DNA from 2 places in the Streptomyces sp. NPDC048338 genome. Region 2 is predicted to be linked to the other one. Evidence: riboswitches for the same ligand, from Rfam matches in the RefSeq annotation. Region 2 holds a riboswitch; the other holds the start of a gene.
The links. Region 2 has a riboswitch for ZMP and ZTP ahead of ACGFZF_RS36080 (bifunctional 5,10-methylenetetrahydrofolate dehydrogenase/5,10-methenyltetrahydrofolate cyclohydrolase). Riboswitches for the same ligand answer to the same signal wherever they lie in the genome.
Positions count from the first base shown of each region.

Region 1 (15,636 bases), on a different contig from region 2:
GGGCTGCTGTCCGTAGGGGTTGTTCGGTTCGCCGAAGCTCATCGCGGGATTCCTCCGTGGGGTTGTGCGGGGACGACGCGGCCCGAGCGGAGGATTTTCACAGCTTATGTGCGGTTTTGCCCCCCGGCACTGCCCGCGGTTCTGCGCGGCCATCGTCGTCGGAGCGTCGACTCCTTGTCCAGTCGGTATGCGGGGGAGTTGTGCACATGCAATGCCTTGTTCCGGTCGGTGGACGTCCCCGTGCCGACGAATTGGAACAACGGAGGGGTCATCCGGGAGGATGGAGCCATGAGCGCCCAGATTCTCGATGGCAAGGCCACCGCAGCCGCGATCAAGTCCGATCTGACCGTCCGTGTGGCGGCCCTGAAGGAGAAGGGGCTGACCCCCGGTCTCGGCACGATCCTGGTCGGCGACGACCCGGGCAGCCAGAAGTACGTGGCGGGCAAGCACCGCGACTGCGCGCAGGTCGGGCTCGCCTCCATCCAGCGCGAGCTGCCCGCCACCGCCACGCAGGAGGAGATCGAGGCGGTCGTACGGGAGCTCAACGAGGACCCCGCCTGCACGGGGTACATCGTGCAGCTGCCGCTTCCCAAGGGCATCGACGAGAACCGCATCCTGGAGCTGATGGACCCGGCCAAGGACGCGGACGGCCTGCACCCGATGAACCTCGGGCGCCTCGTCCTGAACGAGCCGGCGCCGCTGCCCTGCACCCCCTACGGCATCATCCAGCTGCTGCGCGAGCACGGCGTGGAGATCAACGGCGCGGAGGTCGTGGTCGTCGGCCGCGGCGTCACCATCGGCCGTCCGATGCCGCTGCTGCTCACCCGCCGCTCGGAGAACGCGACGGTCACGCAGTGCCACACCGGCACCCGCGACCTCTCCGCCCACCTGCGCCGCGCCGACATCATCGTGGCCGCGGCCGGTGTGCCCCACCTGATCAAGGCGGAGGACGTGAAGCCGGGCGCCGCGGTGCTGGACGTCGGCGTCTCGCGCAACGGCGAGGGCAAGATCCTGGGCGACGTCGACCCCGACGTCGCCGAGGTGGCCGGCTGGATCTCGCCGAACCCCGGTGGCGTGGGCCCGATGACGCGGGCGCAGCTTCTGGTCAACGTCGTCGAGGCCGCGGAGCGCGCGGCCGCGGCGCTCTGACCGTGACCACGGCGGGCGCCTCCGGCGGCGCCGAGAACCCGACGGCGGACCGGGCCCCGGGCGCGGGCGCCGGCGGGCCGTCGGACGCTCCGCGCCTTCCGGCCGGCGAGCGGGCCGCGGCACCGTCGGGCGCCTCCGGGCGCGGCGCGGCGTCGGACGTGGACGCCGGAGCGGGCGGGACGGCCCCGGCCGCCCCCGATGCCTCCACCGCCCCCGACGGCTCCGACGCCTCCAGCGACTCCACCGCCCCCGACGCTCCGGCGGACGGTGCCGACGGCACGGAGGACGAGGACGGTGCCCGCGGCAGGTCGCGGCGCCCCCCGGCGATGACCACCGGGACCGTCCGTCCCGAGGGCGGCGGCCGGGCGGCCCCCGGGGACGCGCCCGCTCCGGCGCGCCAGTGGCCCCTGCTCACCGTGCTCGGCCTGGCCGGGCTGGGGCTGCTCGTGGTGGGGGCGGACCTCTTCCCGCAGTCGTTCCGGGTCGGCACGATCCTCGTCGGGGTCGCCCTGCTGACCGGTGCCGCGCTGCGGCGGGCGCTGCCGTCCGTGGGGATGCTCGCCGTGCGGTCGCGCTTCACCGACCTCGTCACGTACGGCCTGATGGGCGCGTTGATCGTGCTGCTCGCGCTGATGGTGCAGCCGGACCCCTGGCTGCGGATCCCGTTCCTGGAGGACATCCTCCATCTCACGGTGACCTAGGGCCTGTCTTCAAAGTAGCGCCGGTCGGGCTCGCGGTGTCCGGTGCCGTGCATCGCAAGGCGGAGGAGCGTCCGCGTACTGGACGTACTCGGACGCTTCGACAACGCAGCGAGGCGCGGTACCGGGCGCCGCGAGCCAGGCGGGACTTTGAAGACAGGCCCTAGGGCGTGTTCCCTCAGGGCTTCCCGCCCCGCCGGCGGGGCGACGGCGCCCGTCCTCTCCCCCGTGGGAGGACGGGCGCCGCCTGCGTGTCAGCGTCATGTACGCGCCAATGAGGTTCAAGGGCCGCCCGCTGCTTGTGGCACGGAAGTGACCATTCCGGCACCTCCGTACGGCTGCCCGCCGAGGTGCGCGCGGCGCGGGGAGGCGGCCGCGGTTCGCCCCGGCGGCGGGCGGTCGCGGGCCGGGTGCGACCGGGTGGCAGTGAGCCGCACCACAAGGGGGTGGAGATTGGAGGGGTCCCGGGTCGGATAGCCTGACCGCTGGATATCTCTTCATGTCGAGACACCGATCGATCAAGAGGGGTATCCCGCACCAGGGGCAGGGACCCCCACCGCCAGCTGTCTTACGGAGATCGCCATGACCCGCACTCCCGTGAATGTCACCGTGACCGGCGCGGCCGGCCAGATCGGCTACGCGCTGCTCTTCCGCATCGCCTCCGGCCACCTGCTCGGCGCGGACGTGCCGGTCAAACTGCGCCTCCTCGAGATCCCGCAGGGCGTGAAGGCCGCCGAGGGCACCGCCATGGAGCTCGACGACTGCGCGTTCCCGCTGCTCAAGGGCATCGACATCTTCGACGACCCGAACCAGGGCTTCGAGGGTGCGAACGTCGCGCTGCTCGTCGGCGCCCGCCCCCGCACCAAGGGCATGGAGCGCGGCGACCTGCTCGCCGCCAACGGCGGCATCTTCAAGCCGCAGGGCAAGGCCATCAACGACCACGCCGCGGACGACATCAAGGTCCTCGTCGTCGGCAACCCGGCCAACACCAACGCCCTGATCGCCCAGGCCGCCGCCCCGGACGTCCCGGCCGAGCGCTTCACCGCGATGACGCGTCTGGACCACAACCGCGCGCTCTCACAGCTGGCCGCCAAGACCGGCGCCTCCGTCGAGGACATCAAGCGCCTCACCATCTGGGGCAACCACTCGGCGACCCAGTACCCCGACATCTTCCACGCGGAGATCGCCGGCAAGAACGCCGCCGAGGTCGTCGACGACGAGGCGTGGCTGGCCGACACCTTCATCCCGACCGTCGCCAAGCGCGGCGCCGCGATCATCGAGGCCCGTGGCGCGTCCTCCGCCGCCTCCGCCGCCAACGCCGCCATCGACCACGTCCACACGTGGGTCAACGGCACCGCCGCGGGCGACTGGACCTCCATGGGCATCCCGTCGGACGGCTCCTACGGCGTCCCGGAGGGCCTGATCTCCTCCTTCCCCGTCACCTGCAAGGACGGCGCGTACGAGATCGTCCAGGGCCTGGACGTCAACGAGTTCTCCCGCACCCGCATCGACGCCTCGGTCCAGGAGCTGGCCGAGGAGCGCGACGCGGTCCGCGAGCTGGGCCTCATCTGAGCCCACCGCGTGCCCCCGGGCCGGTGACCGGACGCATCCCGTCCGGCACCCGCCCCCGCACCGACGCGACGGCGCCCCCGGCCTGCACGGCCGGGGGCGCCGTCTTCGTGGGGCCGACGGCACCGGCTCCGCTCCCTTATGCTGTCCATTTCGTCTCGACGCGCAAGTCGGTCGAGAATACGGACAGTTGAGTATTTCGGGGGAGTTTTGACTCAGTCGTTCGTGCCCCGCCAGCCGGGGCCCACCGGCGGTCCGCCGGTCGTCGATCCACGCGGATTACCCTCCGCCAGTGAGGCGACCCGACTGCTCTGTGCCGGTACCTACCTCGACGACGCCTTCCGGGACGCCGTCATCGACGAGCTCTACGTCCACGAGGAGCGCGTCGCCGCTCCCTCGCTCGGTGTGGACGCCACCCGCGTCCTCGCGCACGCCCTGCGTGCCCGCCGTGTCGAGATCGGCTGGTCCGCCGCGATCCTCGGCCTCTGGATCGTCGCCGTACCGCTCACCAAGGGCCTGGCCGCCCTGCTGATCACGCCCTTCCTGATCCTCGGCATCGCCCGCTGGGTCCGCGGACGATCCGCCCACCCGCCCGTCCACCGGCTCGTCGCCGCCTTCCTGCTCCGCTGGTACGGCCGCCTCAGCCTCCTCCAGTCCGCCGTCGTCCTGCTCGTCCTCGCCTTCGGCGACGAGGAGACCCGGTGGGATCTCCTCGGAGAACTCGGCGACGTGGGCGATCTGCTGGGCTTCGCGCTCGACCTGGTGTCGTCCGAGATCTGGGGCATCGGCGCGCTGGAGGTCTGGATCACGATCGCGATCCCGTTCCTCCTCGCCTGGGCGGTGGCGGTGCAGCGCGGCCAGTTCGCCCGCGCGCTCACCGGCGAGCTGTCCAAGGGACGCTTCGCCGACACCTCGTCCGACCCGGCCGAGCGGGCCGAAGGCGTCCGCTTCCGCCGGCTGCGCGAACGGATCAGGACCGAGCAGCACTCCCGGCTCGTCCTGTACCGCTCCGACAACCCCTTCTGCGGTGCCGGCAGTCCGTACGAGCCGTGGTCGCTCTCGGTCGAACTGCGCCCGCGCAAGGACCGCACCCCCGAGCCGCTGGACAACAGCGCGATCATGCGGCACATCGTCCCGCTCGTCGAGGCGCTGCGGGTCCCCTCCGCCCACGGATCTCCGCAGCTCCAGGCGGCGGTACGCGACCGGCTGCGCGATCTGGAACTCGACGAGACCGTCTTCCTGCCGGTCGACGGACTGCCGAGCCGAACCCACGCGCCCTACACCGCCGAGGAGTTCGAGCAGCACCGCTCGGGCGCCATCGAGGAGGGCGGCGAGGCCCGCCGGCACTTCCTGCGCATCCGGGTCGGAGGCTGGGGCGAGGAGATCGTCACCACCGTCTTCGTCCGGGTGCACACGCAGGGCGGCATGCTGATGCTGGAGGTCGCCCCGCACGTCCTGCGACCGGTGAAGCCGCTCTTCCGGCATGCCGACCGGATCGCCCACCGCTACCGCCACAACCACCACTTCGGCAAAGCCGTCTGGGCACTGGCCCACGTGCCGGGCTCCGCGGGACACGCCCTGGCCACGCTCTGGCGGGCCGCCGGCCACCTGTGGCGACTGGCCACCGGCGGACACGCCGGCGCGCTGCCGGAGGGGCCGCTGCGCTCCGTGCGCGAACTCGGCTCGGACGACGAGGCCTCGCTCTTCCAGGAGATGGACGTCAGCCGCTACCTGAAGAGCATCCAGGACCGGGTGGCGGGCGGCGTGACCGTCGCGCTGCGCGAAGCCGGCTACGAGACCGGCGAGTTCGAGCAGAAGATCGTCAACGTGGCCGAGGGCGGCGTCTTCATCGAGACCGCCAAGGGCGCCGTCGGCGTCGGCAACCACAACACCATCACCCAGAAGACCTTCACGTCCAAGGCCGGAGGCGACCGTGGCTGACCCGAACGACGACCGTGCCGGCGGCATCCACATCGGCAGCGTGCACGGCGCGTTCGCCATCGGCGACAACAACACCGTGACGCAGCACGAGGGCGGTGCGGGCGGCGAGCCGGTGCGCGACCCCGCGCAGGAGGAACTGCTCCAGGCCGTCCGCCGGCTCCGCGCGGACCTGGGGAACGTGGTCGCCTCGGAGCAGACGGCCGCGCTCGACGCCGAACTGGCCGAAGCCGAGGACGAGATCGAGGGCACCGGCGAGGCGGGCCGGGGGCGTCTGGCGCGACTGCGCCAGGCCCTCGGCGACGCGGGCGCCGTGACCGGGATCCTGGCCTCGGGCGTCGCCGTCGGCCAGGCCGTCGCCGCGCTCCTCGGAGGGTGAGGTGGCCGGTATCGGGGACAGAGCCCGCTGGAACGACGAGACGCAGAGCTGGGAGACGGGTCCGGGCGGCACGGCGGGCCTCGGCGGCGGAACCGGTGTGCCCGGCCCCGCCGCGCCGGGGCCCGGCGGCGGAACCGGCCTGCCGAACGGCGGCCCGCTCGTCCCGCCTCCCCCGGGGTACGCCCCCGGACCGCCTCCGTACGAACCCGGGCCCGCCGCCCCCCGCTCGCGCAACGCGCTGGTGGCGGGCGTCGTCGTGGCCGTACTGGCGGCCGGCTCCGTCGGCGGCTGGCTTGCCTGGGGCGGCGACGACGAGGGGCGCGGGGCCCAGGGCGGTGCCCCGGGCGCCACGGTGACCGCGACGGACCCGGCGTCGGCCTCCGGCGCCCCGACGGAGCCCGGATCCCCGACGGACCCCGGCCCGTCGTCGGGCTCACCCTCGGCGGGCGGCGCCCCGATGGACGACCTGCCTCCGCCGGGCTACCACGCGGTCGAGGACGCGCGGGGCTTCACCCTCGCCGTCCCGGTGAACTGGACCCGTACCGACGAGGGCGCCGGCGGGATCTTCTACCACTCGCCCGACGACACGGGCCTGGTGCAGATCTTCCTGCTCGAAGGGGCCGACGTCACGCCGTACACGGCACTGCAGCAGGCGTCCCGGGACCTGGCCGGGAAGAACCCGGGCTATCGCGAGATCAGCCTCGGCCGGGTCTCCGGCGAGGCCGGCGCTCCGGCCGACGCCGCGGAGCTGGTGTACGCCTACGACCGGGAGGGCGGACGCCGGCAGGTCGTCGACCGGGCCTTCACGGCCACGGACGGCCGCCAGTACGCGATCCTGGTCGCCGGCCCGGTGGCCGACTGGCCCCAGCAGAAGGAGACCCTGCGCATCGCGCTGGACTTCTTCCGGCCCGGGCCGCCCTGACTCCGGCGGGGCCCCTCCGCGCGTCCGGGGCGGCCGGCCCCGGACGCGAGAGCCCCCGGACGCCCGGGACCCCGGCCCCGGGCTGCCGGCGGGCCGTCCTCAGGCCGTCCTCAGCTCCCGGGCCAGGTCGGCGACGCCGTGCAGGGTGCGCAGCAGGAGTCCGTGGCCGAAGGTGATCCGGGTCGCGCCGAGCCGTCCGGCCTCGGCGGCGGACGGACCGCCCGGCCGGGACAGGAAGTTGAGCGGTGCGCCGATCCCGGCGCTCAGCCGGGGCAGGTCCGACGCGGGTGCGGCGATCGGATAGACGCATTCCGCCCCGGCCGCCACGTAGAGCCGGCCGCGCTCGATCGCGTCGGCGGCCGGATCCCCGGGCGCGGACGCGGCGAGGTAGGTGTCCGTGCGCGCGTTGACGAAGAGCTCCCCGCCCGCGGCCTCCCGCACCTGCGCGAGCCGGTCGGCGTGCGCCCGCGGGTCCCCGAGCCCGCCGGACCGGTCGGAGTCCTCCAGGTTGACGCCCACCGCGCCGGCCTCCAGGACCCGTGCCACCAGTTCACGCGGCGACAGGCCGTAGCCGTCCTCCAGGTCCGCGGTGACCGGTACGGACACGGCCCGCGCGATCCTGGCCACGGCGGCGAACATCTCCTCCGGCGGGGTCTGCCCGTCCGCGTACCCGAGAGCGGCGGCGATTCCCGCGCTCGGCGTCGCGAGCGTGGCGAAGCCCGCCTCCTCGAACACCCGCGCCGAGGCCGCGTCCCAGGGGCCGGGCACCACCAGCGGATCGTCCGCGGCCCGGTCGCGGTGCAGCGCGCGGAGCGCCCGGGCGGTCACTTCTTGTACATCCCCGGGGTGTAGTGACCGGGCGTCATACGGGTGGAGACGGCGATCCGGTTCCAGGCGTTGATGACGGTGATCGCGGCGATGACGCGGGCCAGTTCGGTCTCGTCGAAGACGGCGGCGGCCCGGGCGTACACCGCGTCGGGGACGAAGCCGTCGGTGAGGACGGTGACCGCCTCGGTCAGCGCGAGGGCGGCGAGCTCCCGCTCGGTGTAGAAGTGCCGGGACTCCTCCCAGGCGGAGAGCTGGACGATCCGCTCGACCGACTCGCCCTCCGCGAGCGCGTCCTTGGTGTGCATGTCGATGCAGAAGGCGCAGTGGTTGACCTGCGAGGCGCGGATCTTGATCAGGTGGTAGAGGGTCGGGTCGACGCCCTGGGCGGCGGCCGTCTCCAGCCGGAGCATGGCCCGGTAGAACTCGGGGAGCCGCTCCGCGAAGGGGAGCCGGGGTGCGTGCTCGTGCGCGTACCCGGTCGTCGCGTCGTCGCCGGTCGGATGGGGGGCCGCGGCCGTGGCGGCCAGGGCGTTCGTCGTCGTCATGGTTTCACCGTACGGTCCGGGTGGCCGGGGAGTATGGTCCATTCCCATGGCGAACGACTGGGCCACTTTCGGCGCCGACCTGCACCTCGAACTGCGTGGCGCGAAGCTGCGTACGGGCCTGATGGACGCCCTGCGCGAGGCGGTGCGCAGCGGGCGCCTGGAGGCGGGCACCCGGCTGCCGTCCTCGCGCTCGCTCGCCGCGGACCTGGGGGTGGCCCGCAACACCGTCGCCGACGCCTACGCCGAACTGGTCGCCGAGGGCTGGCTGACGGCGCGCCAGGGGTCGGGCACCCGGGTCGCCCGCCGGGCCGCCCCTCGCCGCGGGCACGCGGCGAGGGGCGCCGCCCCTGCCCGTCCGGTGTCCGGCCGGCCGACGTACAGCCTGAAGGCGGGCGTGCCCGACCTCGCGTCCTTCCCGCGCGCCGAGTGGCTCAAGGCGTCGCGGCGGGCGCTGACGGCCGCGCCGCACGAGGCCTTCGGCTACGGCGACCCGCGCGGCCGGATCGAGCTGCGCACAGCGCTCGCGGAGTACCTGGCCCGGGCACGGGGCGTGTACGCGCGTCCGGAGCGGATCGTGATCTGTTCCGGGTTCGTGCACGGGCTGATGCTGATGGGACAGGTGCTGCGGGCACGCCGGGCGCGGGAGGTGGCGGTCGAGTCGTACGGGCTCGACGTCCACTGGGACCTGCTGACGCGCGCGGGACTGCGGCTGCCGGCGCTGCCGCTGGACGCCCGGGGCACCCGGACCGAGGCCCTGGAGGACATGCGGGGCGGTGTGGGCGCCGTGCTGCTGACCGCCGCCCACCAGTTCCCGCTCGGCGGCGCGCTGCCGCCCGACCGGCGTGCTGCCGTCGTCGACTGGGCGCGGGCGTCGGGCGGTCTGGTCCTGGAGGACGACTACGACGGCGAGTTCCGCTACGACCGCCAGCCCGTGGGCGCGCTCCAGGGACTCGACCCCGAACGGGTGGTGTACCTGGGCACGTCGAGCAAGTCGCTGGCGCCCGGGCTGCGGCTGGCGTGGATGGTGCTGCCGGAGGACCTGGTGGACGAGGTGACGGCGGCCAAGGGAACAGTGGACTGGGTGTCCAGCGCGCTCGACCAGCTGACCTTCGCGGAGTTCCTGGCCTCGGGGGCGTACGACCGCCACGTCCGGGCCATGCGGCTGCGCTACCGGAGGCGGCGCGACCAGTTGGTGGAGGCCGTCGCCGCGCACTCGCCGCAGACCCGGGTGAGCGGGATCGCGGCCGGCCTCCACGCGGTGCTGGAGCTCCCGCCGGGCACGGAACCCGAGGTGCTGCGCTCGGCGGCCTGGCAGGGACTCGCCCTGCTCGGCCTGAACCGCTTCCGCCACCCCGAGGTGCCCCCGGCGCTCGACGGTCTGGTCGTCGGCTACGCGACTCCGCCGGACAGCGGATGGAACGGAGCGCTGCAGGCCCTGTGCCGGGTGCTGCCCTAGGGGCGTCTTGCCGAGCTTGCCGCTCTTGCCGGGGGCCGGGGCGTCGTTCGGGTCGGGGCCCGGGGGCCGCGCCCCGGCGTGCCGCCACGGCCGGACGGAGGTCAGGCCGCGGGACCCGGTGGCGGCGCCGGCCTCGCCGCCTCCGCCCCGGCCTCCGCGGGAGCGGGTGCCTCGCCGAACCGGGCCAGCGCCAGCGCACCGGCGACGGCCACCGTGAAGCCGAGCACCGCGAGCCAGCCCAGCCCCTCGCGGGTGCGGTCGCCCAGCCAGACCACCCCCACCAGGGCGGGACCGACGGTCTCCCCGACGACCATGCCCGCGGTCGCGGTCGTGACCGAGCCGCGTTGCAGCGCCGAGGTCAGCAGCAGGAAGCCCGCCCCGCCCCCGACGAGCAGCGCGTAGAGGGCGGGGTCCGCGAAGTCCACGCCGTCGACCAGCCGGACCGACACCTCCACCACGCCGAAGCCGAACCCCGAGCCCAGACCCAGCGCCAGGGCCCGCGGCCGGTCGGGCAGCCGGCCGACGGCCGCACCCAGCGCGAGCACCGCGCACGCGGTGCCGAGCATCGCCCAGCCGAGCGCCGGCGGGCCGCCCTCGTCGCCCTCCCGGCCCGAGGCGAGTGCCAGCGTCGCCAGTCCCCCGCAGACCACCGCCACCGCCGTCCACTCCACCCGGCTCAGCCGGACCTTGAGGAGCCGTGAGGCGACCACCGCGGTGACCGCCAGACTCGACGCGAGCGCCGCGCCCACCGTGTAGATCGGCAGCGTGCGCAGCGCGACCACCTGCAGGACGAAGCCGAGGCCGTCCAGGGTGAGCCCCGCCACGTAGCGCCACTGCCGCACCGCCCGCCACAGCAGGGCGACATCGACCCCGCTGCCCGAGCCGGGCTCCGTCGCCCGCGCGGCGAGCGCCTGCAGGACCGAGGCCGTGCCGTAGCAGAGGGCCGAACCGAGCGCGCAAAGCATCCCGAAGAGCACGAAACGACTCTAGGGGTGTCTTGCCGATCATGCCGGGCTCCCCGCGTTCGCCGACCCGGCCCGATCGACGGGACACCCCTCGGGGTGCCTCCGGAAGCTCGTGGCGGCGCACCGCGTCCGGCGCCGTGGCCCGATCCCCGGAGCTCCCGGGACAGGACCTCGTGCGACGGCCGAAAAGGCGCGGCCTACACTGTGCGGTCGCACCAGGCCAGAGAGATCGGGGAGGGCGGCGCAGATGCGCAGACTGAGGTCGAGCACGGTGATACTCGGCGGGATGGGCGTGCTCGCGGCGACGATCACGGCGTGCGGCTCCGAGCCGGACAAGCGGTGCGTGGACCCGCTGACCCGCGAGAAGCTGCCGAGCTACGAGTGCGACAGCGGCTCGGGCGGCAGCAGCACCACCGCCCGCGGCTCGTACTACTACGGCGGCACGGTGCGCGACGGCCGGCTCAGCGGCGGCAGTTTCGACAAGTCCGCCGTGGACACCGGCGGCTTCGGCTGCTCGGGCTCGGGCGGCGGCTGATCACGCCATGCGACGGCACACCATCGACCCCCGGCCCGACTGGCAGCGGACCGTCGAGGAGCAGGGGCTCGTCTACCCCCTGACCCGCCACCCCGACGGTTCGCTGCGCCCGTACTGGGACGAGAGCGCGTACTACTCCTTCACGCTGCCCGAGGTCGAGGCCCTGGAGGAGGTGGTCGAGGAGCTGCACGCCATGTGTCTGGAGGCCGCCGCCCACATCGTGGCGAAGGATCGTTTCGCCGATCTCGGCCTCACCGACCCCCGGCTCGCCTCCCTCGTCGCCGAGTCCTGGCGGCGCCGGGACGAACTCCCCACCCTCTACGGCCGCTTCGACCTTCGCTACGACGGCACGGGACCGGCGAAGATGCTGGAGTACAACGCCGACACGCCCACCTCCCTCGTCGAGGCCGCGAGTCCGCAGTGGTTCTGGATGGAGGACCGCTTCCCCGGCGCCGACCAGTGGAACTCGCTCCACGAGCGGCTGGTCGAGGCCTGGCGCCGGCAGGCGCGGCTGCTGCCGCCGGGCAGCCCGGTCCACTTCGTCCACTCGGACGGGGACGAGCTCGGCGAGGACCTGATGACGGTCGCGTACCTGCGCGAGACCGCCGAGCAGGCCGGGCTCGACACCGAGGCGCTGTCCGTCGAACGGATCGGCTGGGACCGGCTGTCGGGCCGGTTCGTGGACGACCGGCTGCGCTTCATCCGGAGCTGCTTCAAGCTCTACCCGTGGGAGTGGCTGACCACCGACCGCTTCGGCCCGCACGTGCTGGACACGCTCGACAACGGCGGTGGCACCGGCACGACCTGCTGGATCGAACCCGCCTGGAAGATGCTGCTGTCCAACAAGGCGCTGCTCGCCGTCCTGTGGGAGCTCTACCCGGGTCACCCGAACCTGCTGCCCGCCTACCTCGACGGCCCGCGCGAGCTGGCCTCGGGGGCCGGCTACGTGGCCAAGCCGCTGCTCGGCCGCGAGGGCGCCGGTGTCACCGTCCACGAGCCGGGCGCCCCCGCCCCGGTGCGTGAGGAGCCGTGCTGCTACCAGGAGCTGGCCCCGCTGCCCGACTTCGACGGCAACCGGGTGGTGCTCGGCGCGTGGGTCGTCGAGGACGAGGCGGCGGGGCTCGGCATCCGCGAGTCGGCCGGCCTGATCACCGACGAGTACGCCCGCTTCCTGCCCCACGTCATCCTCTGAGGGCTCCGGTGACGGCGCCGGCCCCGTGGCGGGCCGGCGCCGACGCCGTACGGGGTCAGGCCGAGAGCACCGCCCGCAGCTGCTCCAGGCCCCAGTCCAGGTCCTCCTTGCTGATCACCAGCGGGGGAGCGATCCGGATCGTCGACCCGTGCGTGTCCTTCACCAGGACACCGCGCTCCATCAGCTTCTCCGAGATCTCCCGGCCCGTGCCCCGGGACGGCGCGATGTCCACGCCCGCCCACAGCCCGCGCCCGCGGACCGCCTCCACGGCGCCGCCGCCCACCAGCAGCCCCAGCTCGGCGTGCAGGTGCTCGCCCAGCTCGGTCGCGCGCTGCTGGTACTCGCCGGACCGCAGCATCGCGATCACCTCCAGGGCCACCGCGCACGCGAGCGGGTTCCCGCCGAAGGTCGAACCGTGCTCACCGGGCCGGAACACCCCGAGCACGTCGCGGTCCGCCACCACCGCCGAGACGGGGACGACACCACCTCCCAGCGCCTTGCCCAGGATGTACACGTCCGGCACCACGCCCTCGTGCTCGCACGCGAAGGTCCTCCCGGTCCGGCCGAGGCCCGACTGGATCTCGTCCGCCATGAACAGCACGTTCCGCGCGCGGGTCAGCTCCCGCACCTCGCGCAGATACCCGGCGGGCGGCACCAGCACCCCGGCCTCGCCCTGGATCGGCTCCAGGAGCACCGCCACCGTGTTCTCCGTGACCGCCGCCTCCAGCGCGGTCGCGTCGCCGTACGGGACGATCTCGAACCCCGGGGTGTACGGGCCGAAGTGGTCCCGTGCCTCGTGGTCCGTGGAGAAGCTGACGATCGTCGTCGTACGGCCGTGGAAGTTGTTCGCCGCCACCACGATCTTCGCGTGCCCGTCCGGCACGCCCTTGACCTCGTACCCCCACTTCCGGGCGGTCTTCACCGCGGTCTCGACCGCCTCCGCGCCCGTGTTCATCGGCAGCACGGCCTCCTTGCCGCACAGCTCCGCGAGGCGCGCGCAGAACTCCGCGAAGCGGTCGTGGTGGAACGCCCGCGACGTGAGCGTCACCCGCTCCAGTTGCGCCCGCGCGGCGTCGATCAGCCGCCGGTTGCCGTGCCCGAAGTTGAGGGCCGAGTACCCGGCGAGCATGTCGAGGTAGCGGCGGCCCTCGACATCCGTCATCCAGGCGCCGTCCGCCGAGGCGACGACGATGGGCAGGGGGTGGTAGTTGTGAGCGCTGTGCGCCTCCGCGGAAGCGATCGCGTCTTGCGTCCTCGACACGGGGTCTCCGTTCGTCCTGCGGCCTGGGGCGGGTGTGGCGCCCCTTTCTTATCGTCGCTCGGATGCCGGACGAGGAAACCTCGATGACGACGCGCCAGCCAGGTCCTGTCCGGGCGATCTTCTCGGGCCCGCGACGACGGCTGCGGCGTCTCGCGGCGTTGTCGGAGTCGCCCGGGTACGCCCGGTACGAGGGCGATGCTCCGCCGTGCGATACACCACATCCGACGCCGCGGGCCGGTCCTCGAAGATCGCCCGGACAGGACCTAGTCTGAGAACACGCGCGGCGACTGGCGTACGGGGAAGCGACCCCGGGGGAGCCGCGCGCGGCAGAACACGCGATGCCGCCCGCCTGGGCATCACGGGACCGACAAGTCCCCGTGTGGATGCCGCCCGCCTCCCGCCTTCGGCGCGGTGAGCCCTCGTCCGCAGCACGGGACCCGATCCGTCCCGTGTCGTGCGCCCCGTCGGGGGCCGCGCCCGGGACCCGCCGAACGCCCGGAGGAACCGCCGTGACGAACCCGAACGCCGAGCAGCTTCCCGTCCGCCACCCGGCCCTGGCCGCCGCCGACCCCGAACTCGCCGCGCTCGTCGGCGCCGAGGAGCGGCTGCAGGCCGAGACCCTGCGTCTGATCCCCAGTGAGAACTACGTCTCGACGGCGGTGCTCGAAGCCTCGGGCACCGTCCTGCAGAACAAGTACAGCGAGGGCTACCCCGGCCGCCGCTACTACGAGGGCCAGCAGAACATCGACCTCGTCGAGACCCTCGCCGTCGAGCGCGCCAAGGCCGTCTTCGGCGTGGAGCACGCCAACGTCCAGCCCTACTCGGGCTCCCCGGCCAACCTCGCCGTCCATCTGGCCTTCGCCGAGCCCGGAGACACCGTGATGGGCATGGCCCTGCCGATGGGCGGCCACCTCACGCACGGCTGGGGCGTCTCGGCGACCGGCCGGTGGTTCCGCGGCGTGCAGTACGGCGTCCGTCCGGACACCGGGCTCGTCGACCTCGACCAGGTCCGCGAACTCGCCCTGAAGGAACGCCCGAAGGTGATCTTCTGCGGGGGTACGGCGCTGCCCCGCACGATCGACTTCGCCGCCTTCGGCGAGATCGCCAGGGAGGCCGGGGCCGTCCTCGTCGCCGACATCGCCCACATCGCCGGCCTGGTCGCCGGCGGCGCCCACCCCTCCCCGGTGCCGCACGTGGACGTGATCTCCACGACCACCCACAAGACCCTGCGCGGCCCGCGCGGAGCCATGCTGATGTCCCGCGACGAGCACGCCAAGGTCCTCGACAAGGCCGTCTTCCCCGGTCTCCAGGGCGGCCCGCACAACCAGACCACCGCCGCGATCGCCGTCGCCCTGCGCGAGGCGGGCCGGCCCTCCTTCCGCGACTACGCCCACGCGGTCGTCGCCAACGCCCGGGCCCTGGCCGAGGCGCTCCTCGCCCGCGGCTTCGACCTGGTCTCCGGCGGCACCGACAACCACCTGATCCTCATCGACCTCACGCCGAAGGACGTCCCGGGCAAGATCGCCGCCAAGGCCCTGGACCGGGCCGGGATCGTCGTCAACCACAACACCGTCCCCTACGACACCCGGAAGCCCTTCGACCCCTCCGGCATCCGGATCGGTACGCCGTCGCTCACCTCGCGCGGCCTGGGCACCGCGCACATGGCCCAGGTCGCCGACTGGATCGACCGGGCCGTGAAGGCGGCGGGCGCCGGGGACGAGGACACCCTCCTCGCGGTCCGGGCCGAGGTCGCCGAACTGATGGCGGCCTTCCCCGCGCCGGGCCTGCCGGTCTAGGGCGCACCCCGGCGCACCCCGGCGCACCCCGGCCGGGTCCCGGCCGGGTCCCGGCGGGGCGCACTGTGTTCCTCGTCTCATCGGCCGCGCCTCCCGGCCGTCACGGCAGGGAGGCCGGCCCCGGACGGGACCGGCAGGGCGGGCCGCGGACCCCGGAGAACGCCGGCCGCACCACGTCTCCGGGGTCCTCGCCCCTCCGGTGCACCGGCAGTCCGGGATCGGGTCCCACACCTGAGAGAATGTTGAGCATGGCCTCTGACAGTCCCCGTGTGCTCTCCGGAATCCAGCCCACCGCAGGCTCGTTCCACCTCGGCAACTACCTCGGCGCCGTCCGCCAGTGGGTCGCCCTGCAGGAGACCCACGACGCCTTCTACATGGTCGTCGACCTGCACGCGATCACGGT
Region 1 covers NZ_JBICYQ010000013.1:213,868-229,503, reverse strand. Annotated here, with positions in the region: gene ACGFZF_RS28655 (DUF4064 domain-containing protein) at 1-42, opposite strand, end outside; gene ACGFZF_RS28650 (bifunctional methylenetetrahydrofolate dehydrogenase/methenyltetrahydrofolate cyclohydrolase) at 289-1,149, shown strand; gene ACGFZF_RS28645 (DUF3017 domain-containing protein) at 1,152-1,850, shown strand; gene ACGFZF_RS28640 (malate dehydrogenase) at 2,430-3,419, shown strand; gene ACGFZF_RS28635 (hypothetical protein) at 3,627-5,357, shown strand; gene ACGFZF_RS28630 (hypothetical protein) at 5,350-5,733, shown strand; gene ACGFZF_RS28625 (serine/arginine repetitive matrix protein 2) at 5,735-6,655, shown strand; gene ACGFZF_RS28620 (isocitrate lyase/phosphoenolpyruvate mutase family protein) at 6,755-7,483, opposite strand; gene ACGFZF_RS28615 (carboxymuconolactone decarboxylase family protein) at 7,480-8,028, opposite strand; gene ACGFZF_RS28610 (PLP-dependent aminotransferase family protein) at 8,075-9,484, shown strand; gene ACGFZF_RS28605 (hypothetical protein) at 9,586-10,449, opposite strand; gene ACGFZF_RS28600 (hypothetical protein) at 10,697-10,984, shown strand; gene ACGFZF_RS28595 (glutathionylspermidine synthase family protein) at 10,992-12,176, shown strand; gene rocD (ornithine--oxo-acid transaminase) at 12,232-13,437, opposite strand; ZMP/ZTP riboswitch at 13,711-13,799, shown strand; gene glyA (serine hydroxymethyltransferase) at 13,947-15,233, shown strand; gene trpS (tryptophan--tRNA ligase) at 15,482-15,636, shown strand, end outside.
Region 1: it holds a riboswitch for ZMP and ZTP, as region 2 does, so the genes downstream of both, glyA (serine hydroxymethyltransferase) here and ACGFZF_RS36080 (bifunctional 5,10-methylenetetrahydrofolate dehydrogenase/5,10-methenyltetrahydrofolate cyclohydrolase) in region 2, are expected to answer to the same signal.

Region 2 (15,636 bases):
TTCGTCGGCGGGTGGCCCGGCGTGGGCGCGCCGCCCGCGTGCCGCCGTCGTGCGCGGCTGCGCCGTCGCGTCGGGGCGCTGGTTCCTGCGGGGAGTTCGCATGGCCTCCTCGTTTCCGGCTGCGTCTGTCCTGGTGCGTGTGCGGTGGGGCGGTGCCCGGGTGGGTCCGGCGCCCGGTCTGGGAGGGTGACCGGGCGCCGGACGGGGGCCGACCGTGGGGTCAGCCGTGCGGCGGGGGGGTGCCGCCGTCCGAGTACCGGCAGGAGGCCCGGGGAACCGTCCTCGGCACGGTCCGCGGGAGCGGTGCGTGCCGGGCGGGGCAGGTCCGGCCGGTGGTGGGGAGGTCGCGCCGGTTCGGCCGCGGGGCGCGGGGGAGGGCGCGCCAGGCGCATCGGGCGGTCATCCGCGGGCCTCCCGCCGGTGGTCGCGGGCCTCGTCGACCGGGCCCGCCGGGTAGGCGTAGGACGGTGGGGCCTCGGCGGCGCGTCCGGTCCCGGCGCCGTGCGCCCTTCCGGCGTCCGCGGCTCCGGGGCGGAATCCGGGCGGGGCGACGTCCACCGCGCGCTCGTCCGGTTCGGTGAGGCGTTCCGCCGAGGCGTAGGCCGCGCGTTCCCGTGCGGTCGGCGAGAGCGCCACGAAGGCCGAGGTGATGAAGAGGTAGGAGCCGAGCCCCACGGCCAGCGGGAAGACGAACTGCATCACCGTGGCGCCGGAGAGTTCCGTCGACGAGGGGACGACGTCGACGCGCACGGCGAACATCCCGGTGTAGTGCATGCTGCTGACCGCCGCGCCCATGACGAGCGAGGCGATCGCCACCGCGACCGGGGCGTGGATGTGGAGCGCCGCCCAGAGCGCCGCCGTCGCGGCGACGACCGCGATGACGACGGAGAGCGCGACGAGCATCGGGTCGTAGCGCACCTGTCCGTGCAGGCGCAGTGCGGCCATCCCCATGTAGTGCATGCTCGCGACGCCGATACCGGTGGTGAGCCCGCCGATGAGGAGCGATCCGACGCGGTCGCCGCCGTACCCGACGGCGAAGACGCCGACTCCGACGACGGCCATGGCGATCAGCAGGCTGAGGACGGTCAGGGGAACGTTGTAGCGGATGTCCGTCCCCGTCACCCCGAAGCCGAGCATGGCGACGAAGTGCATCGTCCAGATGCCGGTGCCGAGGGCGGACGCCGCGGTGAGCAGCCAGTTGCGCCGTGATCGGCCGGTCGTCTCGAGGGCTCGGACGGTGCAGCGCAGTCCGAGCGCGGCGCCGACGCAGGCCATCACGTACGACAGCGCGGGTGTCAGCCACCCGAAGGTGGCGTGGTCCAGGTGTCCCATGGCTCAGGGACGCTAGTCCTGTGAAGGGGGCGCACTGAGGGCGCATTTCGAAACCTGATGGAATATGACGCAGAGATGTTCCTGAACGATCGTGCAGCGCTCGAACGTGCGCGCAGAGCGTTCACCCTGAGGGTTGAGGAATATGGACACATGAACGACGACCCGACGCGTGTGCAGGAGTTCTTCGGCGTCCGCGCCGCCGGCTGGGACGCGCGGTTCCCCGACGACGGGCCCGCGTACGCCGCCGCCGTGCACGACCTCGGTCTGCGCCCCGGCGACGCCGTGCTGGACGCAGGCTGCGGCACCGGCCGCGCCTTGCCGCCCCTGCGCGAGGCCGTGGGGCACGGCGGAACGGTCCTGGGAGCCGACCTCACCCCCGAGATGCTCGACGCGGCGACCGCGGCCGGGCGGGACGGGGCCGGCACGCTGCTGCTCGCCGACGTCTCCCGGCTGCCGCTGCGCGACGGCGCGCTCGACGCGGTGTTCGGCGCAGGGCTCGTCTCCCATCTGGCCGACCCCGCCGCGGACCTGGCCGAACTGGCCCGCGTGGTGCGCCCCGGCGGCCGGCTCGCGCTCTTCCACCCCATCGGCCGGGCCGCGCTGGCGGCCCGGCACGGCCGCCGGGTCACCGAGGACGACCTGCGGGCCGAGCCCAACCTCCGCCCGGTGCTGGCCGGTTCCGGCTGGCGGATGGTCAGTTACGTGGACCGCGAAGACCGTTACCTCGTGATCGCCGTCCGCGAGGGCTGAACGCCGCGGCGAGCGGACCGCGGAGGCCACCCCGCCGCACGCCGGGCACGGCCCTCGGGCGGGCCGGTCACGGCCGCCCGGCACGCGCCCTTCTGCCACGCCCGTTCCGTGTCTACCGTGGAGGTGCCGGGCAGCCGTGCCCGGGGAAGGCGGCAGGCCGTGACGCGCGTACGTGATCGATTCCGCAGGCTTCTCCCCTCCACCCGCCCGGCCTCGCCCTCGGGACCGGGCACGCGCCGGCCGCGCCGGACCCACAACCTCTTCGAAGCGGCGGCGGTGTACGTGGCGGCCGGCGCCGAGGACGACGAGGAACGGGCGGACGAGGCGGCGGGCTGGGTCTCCCCCGACGCGCTCAGCTTCGGCATCAACGAGCTCGCCTGCCGGGCAGTGATCGCGCTCGCCCGCGAGCGCGACCAGTCGCCGGAGGCCGTGGCCCGCTCCCTGCTCGGCCTGCCCGAGACCCCGGCGGCCTGAGCCTGCGGCATCGCGCCTTCGGGCCTGATGCCGGAAAAGATCGGAGTGATGCCGGAAAACATCGGATCCGTGGGTGCACCGGATCCGCCGCCCGCGGTTCCGGCGGGCCCGGCCTGCCGGAATCGGGCGCGTCACTTTCGCCGTCTCCCGCCCGGGAACTCTCGACGCACGGGTTACCCACTGGTTAAGGTGCGCCGACGACCAGAAGGGGAGGCTGCCGTGGGTGGGACGGAACCTACCGCCGACGACGACGCGCTGTACGTGTTGACGGCGGTGCTGCTGACGCCTGCGCGGTTCCCGAGCGTGCTCGGCGACGACTATCCGGCGGCGTGCGCGGCGCTGGAGCTGGAGCCGTACGCCGAGGGGTACGGACTCGTGCTCGGCCAGGACGGCGAGGGCGCCCGGTGGACGGTGATCGTCGACGACGTCTCGCTGGTCGCGGTGGCGATCGCTTCCTGGGACTGCGGCATGGCCTACGACCTCTCCCCGGACGAGCGCTCCGTCGTGGCCGCCCTGCCGGGCTGGCCGCTCGCGGTCGCCTCGGCGGCCCCCGACCTTCCGGCCCCGCACGATCCGGAGCCGGAGCAGGGCGCGCGGACGGCGCTCGCCCCGCCGTCCGAGGACGCCTGGGGCCCGGCCCAGCGCCGGCTCGGCGCCGACGAGGTGGCGCTCCAGTGGGCCGCGTGGCGGGCCCGGATGGACGGCCCCGACGACGCCCCCGACGAGGCCGGCGAAGCGGCCGACACCGTCCCGGCGACGGCGGTCCGCGAGGACGCCGGCCCGGCCCCGGCCGCCGCGGCGGACACCGGGAACCCGGACCCCGAGGGCGCAGGCGCGGCTCCCGCCGACCCGTACGACGGCGTCCGCCGGGCCCTCGCCGAGCTGCGCGGGTATCTGGAGGAGGCGCCGCCGGTCGGACGGGTGCGGTCGAGCTTCGCCACCGGTGACGCGCGGATGCTGCGGGCCGACGGCCCCGGCTGGTCGCTGGTCGCCCGGACCGACGACATGGCCTTCGTCCTCCTGGACGACGAACCGCGCGAGGTCCTCCCGGTGGCGCGGGGGCCGAAGCTGCCCGCCCTCCTGGAAGCGCTGGAGGCGATGGCCGTCCGCCCCTCCTGACCGGAGGGCACCACATGGGCCGTCGGCCCGAGGTGTGGCCCCGGACCATGGCCGCGCGGCAGGAGCGCCCCGCACGATGTGGCGGCGCGCCCCACGGGTGACGCATTCCCGTCCCCCCGTCCCACCGGAGGCCGTCCATGCGCCCCATCCGAGGCGTTCCCCTGCTCGCCGCGCTCCTGACGGGTCTGACCGTCCTCGGCCCCGCCGCCCCGGCCGGGGCCGAGGACGGCGGCCCGTCCTGTGCCCGTCAGGAGCGGCTGCGCGTCCCCGGCGCGGAGCGCCAGCGGACCGCCTGCCTCGGCGATCTGACCACCGCCGGGCTGGCCGGCACCGCCTACACCGACATGGCCGACCAGGCAGGTCTCTCGGCGAAGGGCACGAGGAACCCGTCCGGGGTCCCCGGCATCCAGATCGACGGCTACTTCCCCGACGACTCCCGTCTCAACGCCACCCACGGCTGGGCCCACGACTCCCAGTTCGTCATCCGGCTCCCCGAGCGCTGGAACGGCGGCCTGGTCGTCACGGGGGCGCCCGGCACCCGGCGCCAGTACTCCACCGACACCCTGATCTCGGACCACGTCCTCGCCCAGGGCTTCGCCTACGCCGCCACCGACAAGGGCAACACCGGACCGGACTTCTTCACCGACGGCAGGGAGCCGGGTGACGCGGTGGCCGAGTGGAACCACCGGGTGACCGAGCTGACCAGGGCCGCCAAGCAGGCCGTCGGGCAGCGCTACGGCCACGCCCCGCGCCGCACCTACATGACCGGCATCTCCAACGCCGGCTACCTGACCCGCTGGCAGCTGGAGAACCGTCCCGAGCTGTACGACGGGGGCGTGGACTGGGAGGGCGTCCTGTGGACGACCCGGGGCCCGAACCTGCTGACGAGCCTGCCGGTGACCGTGGCGCGTTCCTTCGGGCGGGCGACCGACGACGATCTGGTCGCGGCCGGTTTCGCGCCGGGCTCGGCGTTCCTGTGGCCGTACCACGAGAAGGCGTACTGGGGGCTGACCCAGAAGATCTTCCGGGCGGAGTTCGACCCGTCGTACGACCCGGGCTGCCCGGGCACCACCGCCGGGACCACCGTCGAGCAGATCCTGGCGCCCTGCGCGTCGGACGCCGCCTACGACTACGCCACGCGTCCCCGCGCGGTCCGGCGGGCCGTGGCGAAGGTCGCGCTCACCGGACGGATCGGCAAGCCGCTCATCACCCTGCACGGCGACCTGGACACGCTGCTGCCGATCGCGACCGACTCGGACGTGTACGAGGAGATGGTCGGCGCGCGCGGCCGGGACCGCCTCCACCGGTACTACACGGTGCAGGGCGGCACCCACACCGACGCCCTGTACGACACGTACCCGGACCGGCTGCGGCCGATCCTGCCCTGCTACCGCTCGGCGTTCGCGGCGCTGACCCGGTGGGTGGAGGCGGGCACGGCACCGCCCGCCGACCGCACGATCGCGCGGCCCGCGGGCGGTGACCCGGTCAACTCCTGCGCGCTGGAGGAGTAGGGAGCGGGTTCAGACCATCTCCAGGGGACGGTGCGGCTCGGCCGGGAGCTCGATCGTGATCGGGTCGCCGGGCCGCACCTCCCCGCCGGTCAGCACGACGCTCATGATGCCGGCCTTGCGGACGATCCGGCCGTCCTCGTCGCGGCCGAGGACCTGCTTGAGGAGTCCGTGGCGGTAGGTGTCGATCTGCGCGCACGGGTTGCGGAGCCCGGTGACCTCGACCACGGCCTCGGCGCCGAGCCGCAGGCGGGTCCCGGTGGGCAGGCCGAGCAGGTCGATCCCCCGCGTCGTGACGTTCTCGCCGAGCGCGCCGGGCGCCACCTCGAAGCCGGCGCCGGCGACCTCGTCGAGGAGTTCGGCGTGGATGAGGTGCACCTGGCGCAGGTTCGGCACGGTCGGGTCCTTCGCGACCCGCGAGCGGTGCTTGACCGTCACCCCCGCGTGGACGTCCCCTTCCACGCCGAGCCCGGCCAGCAGCGTGATGCTGTCCCGGTTCGGCTTGGTGAACGCGTACTCGCCGTTGCTGCTGACCGTCGTGACCGTGCCGCTCATGACGCGGAGCTCCCCTCTCCCGAACAGATGATCACTTGCGACTCTACGGGAGGGCCTTCGGCATCAGCGACGGAGTTCCTTGCGGGAGATCCGGCGCAGCCGGCGCCGCTGGCCGGGGTCGAGGGCCAGGTAGGCCACGGCGGGGACGCCGAGGATCACGAGCAGCGACATCCAGAATCCGATGAGGGGGATGAGGAGCAGGCCGACGGCCACTCCCCCGATCACGATCTTCGTGCGTGTCGTCATGGTTCCGACGCCTCCTTCTCAGGCCGCCGCCGACAGCGTTCAGGCTGCCGTGCGAAGCGGCTCGCCGACCTCGTGGAGATGACCGAGCGCCTGCCGGTAGGACTCGACGAAACCGGTCTCCGTGTAGGGGATACCCAGTGTGCGGCAATGGGCACGCACGGCGGGCTGGGCGAGGCGGAGATGCGGCCGGGGCATGCTCGGGAAGAGGTGGTGCTCGATCTGGTAGTTCAGTCCGCCGAGGAACCAGTCGGTGAGGGCGCCGCCGCGGATGTTGCGCGAGGTGAGCACCTGCCGGCGCAGATGGCCCCAGCTGTCGCCGTCGGGGTGGGCGTCCGGCATCTCCATGCCCTTGTGGTTCGGGGCGAAGGCCATGCCGAGGTGGAGGCCGAGGAGCATCTGGTGGATCAGGGCGAAGACCAGGGCCTGTCCGAGGGTGAGGCTGGTCAGGAGCAGCGTGGCGTAGCCGGCGACGTGGGCGCAGAGGAGGGCGCCTTCGACGAGCCGGTCGCGGCGGGTGCGGTAGGGGCCGTCCGCGGAGAACAGTGCCTGGAAGCCGTAGACCTTGAGGGCGATGCCCTCCAGGGTGGTCAGCGGGAAGAACAGCCACGCCTGGTGGCGGGTGAGCCAGCCGCGCAGGCCCGTGCGGCCCGCCGTCTGGTGCTGGGCGAAGACGAGGATGTCGGCGGCGACGTCCGGATCCTTCTCCAGGTGGTTGGGGTGGGCGTGGTGGCGGTTGTGCTTGTCGTTCCACCACTCCTGGCTCATGCCGAGCAGGAGGTTGGCGTGGACGAGCTGGAGGGCCCGGTTGCGCTTGCGGTGCGCGCTGATCTGGGAGTGGCCGGCGTCGTGTCCGACGAAGGCGGCCCGGGCGGAGAAGAGGGCGAGCGGGACGGCCAGCGGCAGGGCCCACCAGGTCGGGCCGAGGAGGACCAGTCCGACGGCCACCGCGGTGAGGGCGAGGAGGTTGACGGTGATTCCGCGGGCGTACCAGCCTGCCCGGCGGTCGAGCAGCCCCTGCTCCTTGACCGTGCGCAGCAGGGGGCCGAACTCGCTGCCCCCGGCGCCGCGCCGGGCGGCTGCGGCGGGGGCCTTCTCGGGGGCCGTGAGCGTGGCGGTGGCCTGGGGCATGGAGGTCTCCGGTGTCCGTGGCGGGGCCTGGGCGCTGGCTGCGCGGCCTGGGTCGAACGTACGGATCGGTGATCGCCCGCGGCCATGGCGGCATCCCCCGGAATCCCGGGGGGATGCCCGGGTGCGGGGGGTGGGGCTGGCCCCACCGTCGGGGGCGGCGGCCGCGGGGATCGGCCGGGGCGCTCCCGAAACGGGGCGGTGTGAGCCGGATCACGGTGTTTCCGTTCCCGGTCCGCCCGGCGGTTCGGGTACCCTCGGCCGCTCGACCCCAGTAGTCAAATTTGAGGAATGCGTTGACGCTGTCGCAGAGCCCTGATGAACTCGCCCGCCGTTCCGCCGTCTTCCTGCCCGCCGACCCCCCGCGCGAAGGCCGGATCGCCTTCTGGTCGTCGGAGGGGGACGAGAACGCGCGGGCCGGTCGGGAGGCGCGCGGGACGCAAGGAGCGCAGGAGGACCGGAAGGACGCGGACCGTCGGGTGGCCGAGGACGGGCTGACCACGGTGACCGTGGTGACCGAGGATCTCGACACCCGCACGGTGCCGGCGCTGCTCCTCCCCGTTCGGGAGGCCCTGCCGCTGCTGACCCGGGCCCGGCTGCACGACCACGCCTCGCCGTCCACCGCCTTCTGGGGCGCCGCCGCCCTGCTCGCCCTCGGGTTCGTCGCCCGGGGGCTCGTCCTGCCCGGTCTCACCCCGACCGACCACGACGCCTGGCGGGCCGGCCCCCTCGGCCCCGAGGAGGTCTCGGCCCTGCGCACGCTGGCCGCCTCGATGCCGCCGTCCGCCCACGCGGCACCGCTGCCCGGGCCGGTGCGCACGACGATGCCGCCGGACGGCCCGGACGCCCTGCGGCTGCCCGAGCCGGAGGGCCTGCTGCGTGCGTTCGTCGACGCCGTCGCCGACACGCTGCCCCGTACGCCGGCCGCACCGCTCGCCGCCGGCGGCCCCGCCTTCGCCGCGCCCGAGCCGCAGACGCTGCCCGGTCAGCGGCCGTGGGCGGCCGACGTGGCCGCCGGCCACGACGCGGGCGTACGCCTCTCCCTGCGCATCGAGCTGCCCGGGCTCGGCGCGCTCGTGGAGGGCTCCGACGCGTCCGACGGGGCGCCGTCCGAGGGGCCGGAGGCGCCGGCCTTCCGGGCTGTGCTGCAGATCCACAGCGTCGCCGACCCCGCGCTCGCCGCCGACGCGGCCGAGATCTGGGCCGGATCGGGCCCGTCCGGCGCCGCGTTCGGCCCGCGCGCCCGGCTGGACGCCCTCCTCGCCCTGCGCCGCGCCGCCCGCGCCTGGCCTCCGTTGGCCCCGCTGCTCTCGGCGGCGGTCCCGGACGCCGTGGAACTGGCCGACGAGGAGGTCACGGAACTCCTCGGTCCGGCCGCCCGGGCCCTCGCCGCCACCGGCGTACGGATCCACTGGCCGCGCGAACTCGCCCACCGGCTCACGACGACCGCGGTGATCGGGCCTCCGGACGAACCGGCCCGCGAGGCCGGCCAGGACGCCGCGGGCACGAACGACGGCGAGCCGGGGGCCGGACTCTCCGGGCTCCCGTCGTTCCTGTCCGCCGACGCCCTCCTGGCCTTCAACTGGCGCTTCGCGCTGGGCGACCGGGAGCTGTCCCGCGCGGAGCTGGACCTTTTGGCCGAGTCCGCCCGCCCCCTGGTCAGGCTGCGGGACCGGTGGGTCCTGATCGACCCCGCCGAACTCCGGCGTGCGCGCGCCGCGCAGGACCACAAGGTCACCCCGGTCGACGCGCTCGGCGCCGTCCTGACCGGCACCACCGAGGTCGCCGGCCGCCGCGTCGAGGTCCGGGCGACCGGCGCGCTGGAACAGCTGCGCGCCCGGCTGGCCGATCCGGAGGGCGGCCGGCAGGAGGTCGCCCAGCCCGCGGCGCTCGCCGCGACGCTCCGCGACTACCAGCTGCGCGGCCTGAACTGGCTCCACCGGATGACCTCCCTGGGTCTCGGCGGCTGCCTCGCCGACGACATGGGACTGGGCAAGACGATCACCCTCATCGCCCTCCACCTGCACCGGCAGACCGACCCGTCCGCCGCCGGACCCACGCTCGTCGTCTGCCCGACCTCGCTCATGGGCAACTGGCAGCGCGAGATCGAGCGGTTCGCGCCGGGCACCCCCGTACGCCGCTTCCACGGCGCGGCCCGCGGTCTGGAGGGGCTCGCGGACGGCGAGTTCGTCCTCACCACCTACGGCACCATGCGGCTGGACACGGCGCGACTCGCCGCCCCGGCCTGGGGCCTGGTCGTCGCGGACGAGGCCCAGCACGTCAAGAACCCGTACTCCGCCACCGCGAAGCAGCTCCGCACGATCGGCACCAAGGCGCGCGTCGCACTGTCCGGAACGCCCGTGGAGAACAACCTCTCCGAGCTGTGGGCGATCCTCGACTGGACGACCCCCGGCCTCCTCGGCAGGCTCGGCACCTTCCGGTCCCGGTACGCCTCCGCCGTCGAGGGCGGCCGGGACCCGGCCGCCGCGGAACGGCTCTCGTCACTGGTCCGCCCGTTCCTGCTGCGCCGGAGGAAGTCGGACCCCGGCATCGCCCCCGAGCTGCCGCCGAAGACCGAGACCGACCGCGCCGTCTCCCTGACGAAGGAACAGGCCGGCCTGTACGAGGCGGTGGTGCGCGAGACCCTCGCGGCGATCGCCGAGGCCGACGGCATGGAACGGCGCGGACTGGTCGTGAAACTGCTGACCGGCCTCAAGCAGATCTGCAACCACCCGGCCCAGTACCTGAAGGAGGAGCGTCCCCTGATCGAGGGCCGCTCGGGGAAGCTGGAGCTGCTGGACGAGCTGCTGGACACGATCCTCGCCGAGGACGCGAGCGTGCTGGTCTTCACCCAGTACGTGCAGATGGCGCGGCTGCTCGAACGGCACCTGGCGACCCGGGGCGTGCGGACGCAGTTCCTGCACGGCGGGACGCCGGTCGCCGAGCGGGAGGCGATGGTGGCCCGCTTCCAGGACGGCGAGGTGCCCGTGTTCCTGCTGTCGCTGAAGGCCGCGGGCACCGGCCTCAACCTCACCCGGGCCGGTCACGTCGTGCACTACGACCGCTGGTGGAACCCGGCGGTGGAGGCGCAGGCGACCGACCGGGCCTACCGCATCGGGCAGACCCAGCCGGTCCAGGTCCACCGGCTGATCGCCGAGGGCACCATCGAGGACCGCATCGCCGACATGCTGGTCCGCAAAAGGGAGTTGGCCGACGCCGTGCTCGGCGCGGGCGAGGCGGCACTGACCGAGCTGACGGATGCCGAACTGGCCGATCTGGTGGGGCTGCGAGGGGACGGACGATGAGCGGGTACGAGACCGGGGGCACGGCGGGCCGGCACGACGAGGAGCGGACCTTCGCGGCGCTGCCGCCGGCGCGCGGTTCCGCGTTCGCCCGGACGTGGTGGGGCCGGGCGTGGCTGAAGGCGCTGGAGGACACCGCGCTCGACAACCAGCAGCTGAAGCAGGGGCGCCGCCACGCGCGCGAGGGCGCGGTGGGCGCCGTGTCCGTCCGCCCGGGCCGGATCACCGCGGTGGTCAAGGACCGGGACGGCACCGGGTACCGCAGTGACGTGCTGCTGCAGGAACTGTCGGAGGAGGAGTGGGACCGGTTGCTGGACCTGGCGGTGGACAGCGCGGGGCACATCGCGGCGCTGCTCGACCGTGACATGCCTCCGCACCTGGTCGAGGACGCTGCGGCGGCCGGGCTCGAACTCCTCCCGGGCATCGGCGACCTGGACCCGGAATGCGGCTGCGAGGCATGGGACCACTGCCCGCACACGGCCGCGCTGTGCTACCAGGTGGCGCGGCTGCTGGACGAGGACCCGTTCGTCCTGCTGCTGATGCGGGGGCGGGGCGAGCGGGCGGTGCTGGACGAGCTCCAGGAGCGCAGCGCGTCGCGTGCGACGGGGACGGGGTCCGCGACGGAGGGGCCGGACGCCCCTTCCGCGGGGGTGTCCGCGCGGGAGGCGTTCGCCGCGCGGGACATCCTGCCGCCGTTGCCGGCGCCGCCCACGCTGCCGTCGGTCCCGGGCGAGCCGCCGTCGCTCGACACCGAGACGGACCCGGAACCGGGTGTCGACGCGGCGGCGCTGGAGTTCCTGGCGGCCGACGCGGCCTCCCGGGCCCACCGGATGCTGGCGGCGGCGCTGGCGCCGGGGCACGAACGGCAGCCCGTGGAGGCGGATCTGACGATCGGCCAGGACGCGGTACGGCTGGTCGCGACCGGGACGCCGACGTCGTCGATCACGGCCCGGCTGGCCGCCGGGTCCGGGCGCCGGCGGACCGATCTTGAGCCGGCCGCGCGAGCGTGGCGAGTGGGCGGCGCTCCCGCCCTGGCCGCTCTGGAGGAGGAGTGGGATCCGGAACCGGAGCTGCTCGGCCGGGCGAAGGCGCAGCTCGCGCAGGCGTGGGAGGGTGCCGGGCCGAGGCCGGTACTGCGCCCGGCAGGGACCGGCCGCTGGACGGTGGTCGGCGCGGAGGCCCAGCTGCGGCTCGCCGCGGACGGCCGCTGGTGGGCGTGCCGCAAGGAACGGGACCGGTGGGTTCCGGCGGGTCCGTCGGACTCCGACCCGGCGGCGGCGCTGGCCGCGGTGCTCGCGGCGGGTGACGACTGAGACCGGCGGCGCCGGCGGCGGGTGAGGAGCGGGGAGGGGTCAGGGGCGGGACGTCACAGGAGCGGTGCCGTGAGCTTGCGTAGGGCCGCCGTGGCGTCGTCCCCGGTGTCGGCGTCGTCGCCGGTCCCGGACCCGGTACCGGCGTTCACCGCGAGGCTGCAGGTCACGGTGTCGGTGCCGAGCAGGTAGCTGGTGCGGAACGGGTACTGGACGAAGGTGGTCCAGCGGGTGCCGCGCGGCTGGTCGGCGGCCTTGCGGCGCAGGAGGTCGCGGCAGAGCGACGCGGCCGCGTCGCGCACCGCCTCGTCGGAGTCGTGGTCGCCGGTCAGCCGGAGTACGGCCACGACCTGGGCGTCGTGGGGCCGGACGCAGGAGCGCCGGGTGACGGTGCCGGGCGCGGACCGGTCGATGTCGAAGCACTCCCCCGCCCGGAGCCGGTCGAACGGCACGGGCGACGGCGCCGGCGACGGGCTGCGGGAGGGCCGCGGGGTGGGCGCGGTGCCGCGCGGCCGGGTTCGGGCCGGTGCGGGTGTGGTGGCGGGGACGCGGGAAGGGCTCCGGGTGGTCGCGATCCCGCCCTGCGGTGCGGGCCGGCGTCCGGCGGCCTGGGTGGTCCGTTCCTCGCCGGGCGCGCCGAGCCGGGTGGCGTCCCCCGGCCGCGCGTCCCGGCCTCCGTCACGGCTCGCGACCAGGGCCGCCGCCACGAGGGCGACGGCCGACAGGACCAGGAGCGGGACGAGGAGGTACCGGAGAGGTGACGACCGGTCGGCGGAGAGCGGGGCCATGGTGACCAGCGTCACCTCCTTTTCGTCATCTCACGCTCTTTGAAGGCGAGTTGAAGCACGTCCCGTACGGAATCGTGACAATCCACGATTCCGTACGGGCTGTTCGCCGTGGCGGCAAGTGTGCGGGAGGGCGTCCCGTCGATCAAGCCCGGCGGTCCCGGGGACCTGCGATCGGTCGGGGGCGGGACCTACAGGCCCAGCTGCCGCTCGGCCGCCTCGACGGTCTGGGCCAGCAGTACGGCGATCGTCATCGGGCCCACGCCGCCCGGTACCGGGGTGATGAGGGAGGCCCTCCCGGCGGCCGACGCGAAGTCGACGTCCCCGACGTTGCCGGGGTTGTAGCCGGCGTCGACGACGACCGCGCCCGGCTTGATGTCCTCGCCCCTGATGAAGTTCGGCTTGCCGACCGCCGCCACGAGGACGTCGGCCTCGCGGACGACCGAGGAGAGGTCGGTGGTGCGGGAGTGGCAGTACGTGACGGTGGCGTCCCGGCCGAGCAGCAGGAGGCCCGCCGGCTTGCCGAGGATCGCCGAACGGCCGACGACGACCGCCCGCTTGCCGCTGAGGGACACCTCGTACGCGTCGAGGAGGCGCATGATGCCGCCGGGCGTGCAGGAGACGAAGCCGGGCAGACCGAAGCCCATCGCGGCGAACGACGCCATGGTCACACCGTCCACGTCCTTCTCCGGGGCGATGGCCTCGAAGGCGGCGCGCTCGTCGATGTGCGGCCCGACCGGATGCTGCAGCAGGATGCCGTGGACCTCGGGGTCCGTGGAGAGCGCGGTGATCGCGGCGACGAGTTCCCCGGTCGTCGTCTCGGCGGGCAACTCGACGTGGCGGGAGCGGATTCCGGCCTTCGCGCAGCGGTTCTGCTTCATCTTCACGTAGGTGACGGAGGCCGGATCGGCGCCGACGAGCACGGTGGCGAGGCAGGGCGTGACCCCGGTGCGGCGGGTGACCTCGGCGGCACGTGCCGCGGTCTCCTCGACCGTGCGGCGGGCGAGCGTGGTGCCGTCCATGAGGGAGGCGGTGCTGGTGGACATGGGCCACTCCTGGGCGTCGTCGATGACCGGTGTTCGCCCAGGCGCACGGCAGCGCGGTCCACGCGGGTGCGCGGTGTCCACGGGGCCGCTCCCCGGTGGTGATCCACCTCAAGCGCCAGTCACGGCCCGCGCACCACTGTACGTGAGGCCATGGGCCGGGGTCCCGGGACGGGGAGGCAGACGGTGCGGGGCACCGGGGGGGTGCGGTCCGGTCAGGGCGCATATGCCGGGGCGTCCGGACGCTTGTGGGCGGCCCGGGCACGGACCACGATGACGGCACGGGACCGACGACCTCACCGGGGAGGCCGAGTTGAGCGATGCGTGGGTGGCGGCGGAACCGGACGCCGGAGCGGTGCGCAGGGCGCACGAGGCGTTCACGACGCGCGGCCGGATGGAGCTCCCGCCGGTGCGGCCGCTGGTCGCCGAGTCCTGGCGCCGCTCGGCGCGGGCCCGGGTCAGTCCGGACGGACTCGCCGGCGTCGAGCTGGACGACGAGGAACTCGCCGGACACCGGGACGGCCATCCGCTGGCCGCCGCGATGCCGGTGATCCGGGAGCTGATGGGGGCGTACGCGACGGACGGGGAGCACCTGCTGGCGGTCTGCGACGCGTCGGGCCGGATGCTGTGGGTGGAGGGGCACCCGGGGACGCTGCGCCGGGCCCGGGCCATGAACTTCGTCGCGGGCGCCCGCTGGTCGGAGTCGGCGGCCGGGACGAACGCACCGGGGACCGCGATCGCCGTGGACCGTCCGGTGCAGGTGTTCACCGCCGAGCACTTCCAGCGGCCGGTGCAGGCCTGGACCTGCGCCGCCGCTCCCGTGCACGATCCGCACACCGGGCGCCTGCTGGGCGCGGTGGACATCACCGGCGGGGACCGGCTGGGCCATCCGCACAGCCTGGCGTTCGTGCAGGCGGTGGCGCGGGCCGCGGAGTCCCAGCTGGCGCTGGCGGGACCCGCTCCCGCGGCGGACCGGATCCGGCTCGCCGCGCTCGGCCGGGACGAGGCGGTGCTGACGGCGGCGGGCCGCAGGCTGCGGCTGAGCCGCCGCCACAGCGAGATCCTGGTGGTGCTCGCCCACCACCCGGAGGGAGTGAGCGGGGACGAACTCCTGGTGCGGCTGTACGAGGACGAGTCGATCACCCCGGTCACGCTGCGCGCCGAACTGTCGCGGCTGCGCGGACTGCTCGGCCCGGAGCTGCTGCGTTCCCGCCCGTACCGGCTGGCGGCGGCGGTGGACGCGGACTTCGCGACGGTGGACCGGCGGCTGCGTTCGGGCGCACTCGCGGCGGCGCTCGGCGAGTACGCGGGGCCCCTGCTGCCCGGCTCCCGCGCGCCCGGGGTCGTACGGCTCCGGGAGCGGCTGACGGACCGGCTGCGGGCGGCGCTGCGGGACCGGGGCGACCCGGCGCTGCTCGCCGACTGGACGTACAGCGCCTGGGGCGAGGACGACGTGGAGATGTGGCGGGCCCTGTCGGCGGCGGTTCCGGCGGCGCAGCGGCCGCCCGTGCTGGCCCGGCTGACCGCGCTGGACGAGGAACTCTCTCGGGGCGCGGACGGCCTGGCCGGCCCGGCCGGCCTCGCGGGCGGGCCCGTCGAGGGCGCAACGCGGTTGCAACGTCGGGGTCCCCAGACTCGGCGGTGAGCGCCGGCCAGGGACGGCCGGCGCGGTCCGAGGGAGGCCCTGTCCATGACCCGTTACGCCGCACCCGGTACCGAGGGCGCGATCATGTCGTACCAGTCCCGCTACGACCACTGGATCGGCGGTGAGTTCGTCGCCCCGGCCCTCGGCCGGTACTTCGAGAACCCGAGCCCGGTCGACGGCCGTCCCTTCACCGAGGTCGCCCGCGGCACCGCCGAGGACGTCGAGCGGGCCCTGGACGCGGCCCACGCGGCGGCCCCGGCATGGGGTCGCACGTCCCCGACCGAGCGGTCCAACGTCCTGCTGCGGATCGCCGACCGGATGGAGTCGCACCTGGAGGAACTGGCGGTCGCCGAGAGCTGGGAGAACGGCAAGCCGGTGCGCGAGACGCTGGCGGCGGACATCCCGCTGGCCGTCGACCACTTCCGCTACTTCGCGGGGGCGC
Region 2 covers NZ_JBICYQ010000022.1:10,599-26,234, reverse strand. Annotated here, with positions in the region: gene ACGFZF_RS36140 (nitrate- and nitrite sensing domain-containing protein) at 1-102, opposite strand, end outside; gene ACGFZF_RS36135 (MHYT domain-containing protein) at 400-1,332, opposite strand; gene ACGFZF_RS36130 (class I SAM-dependent methyltransferase) at 1,483-2,082, shown strand; gene ACGFZF_RS36125 (hypothetical protein) at 2,242-2,556, shown strand; gene ACGFZF_RS36120 (hypothetical protein) at 2,776-3,675, shown strand; gene ACGFZF_RS36115 (tannase/feruloyl esterase family alpha/beta hydrolase) at 3,813-5,186, shown strand; gene ACGFZF_RS36110 (MOSC domain-containing protein) at 5,196-5,738, opposite strand; gene ACGFZF_RS36105 (hypothetical protein) at 5,802-5,984, opposite strand; gene ACGFZF_RS36100 (fatty acid desaturase family protein) at 6,024-7,112, opposite strand; gene ACGFZF_RS36095 (DEAD/DEAH box helicase) at 7,406-10,414, shown strand; gene ACGFZF_RS36090 (SWF or SNF family helicase) at 10,411-11,724, shown strand; gene ACGFZF_RS36085 (hypothetical protein) at 11,778-12,524, opposite strand; gene ACGFZF_RS36080 (bifunctional 5,10-methylenetetrahydrofolate dehydrogenase/5,10-methenyltetrahydrofolate cyclohydrolase) at 12,698-13,552, opposite strand; ZMP/ZTP riboswitch at 13,581-13,685, opposite strand; gene ACGFZF_RS36075 (GAF domain-containing protein) at 13,863-15,194, shown strand; gene ACGFZF_RS36070 (aldehyde dehydrogenase family protein) at 15,240-15,636, shown strand, end outside.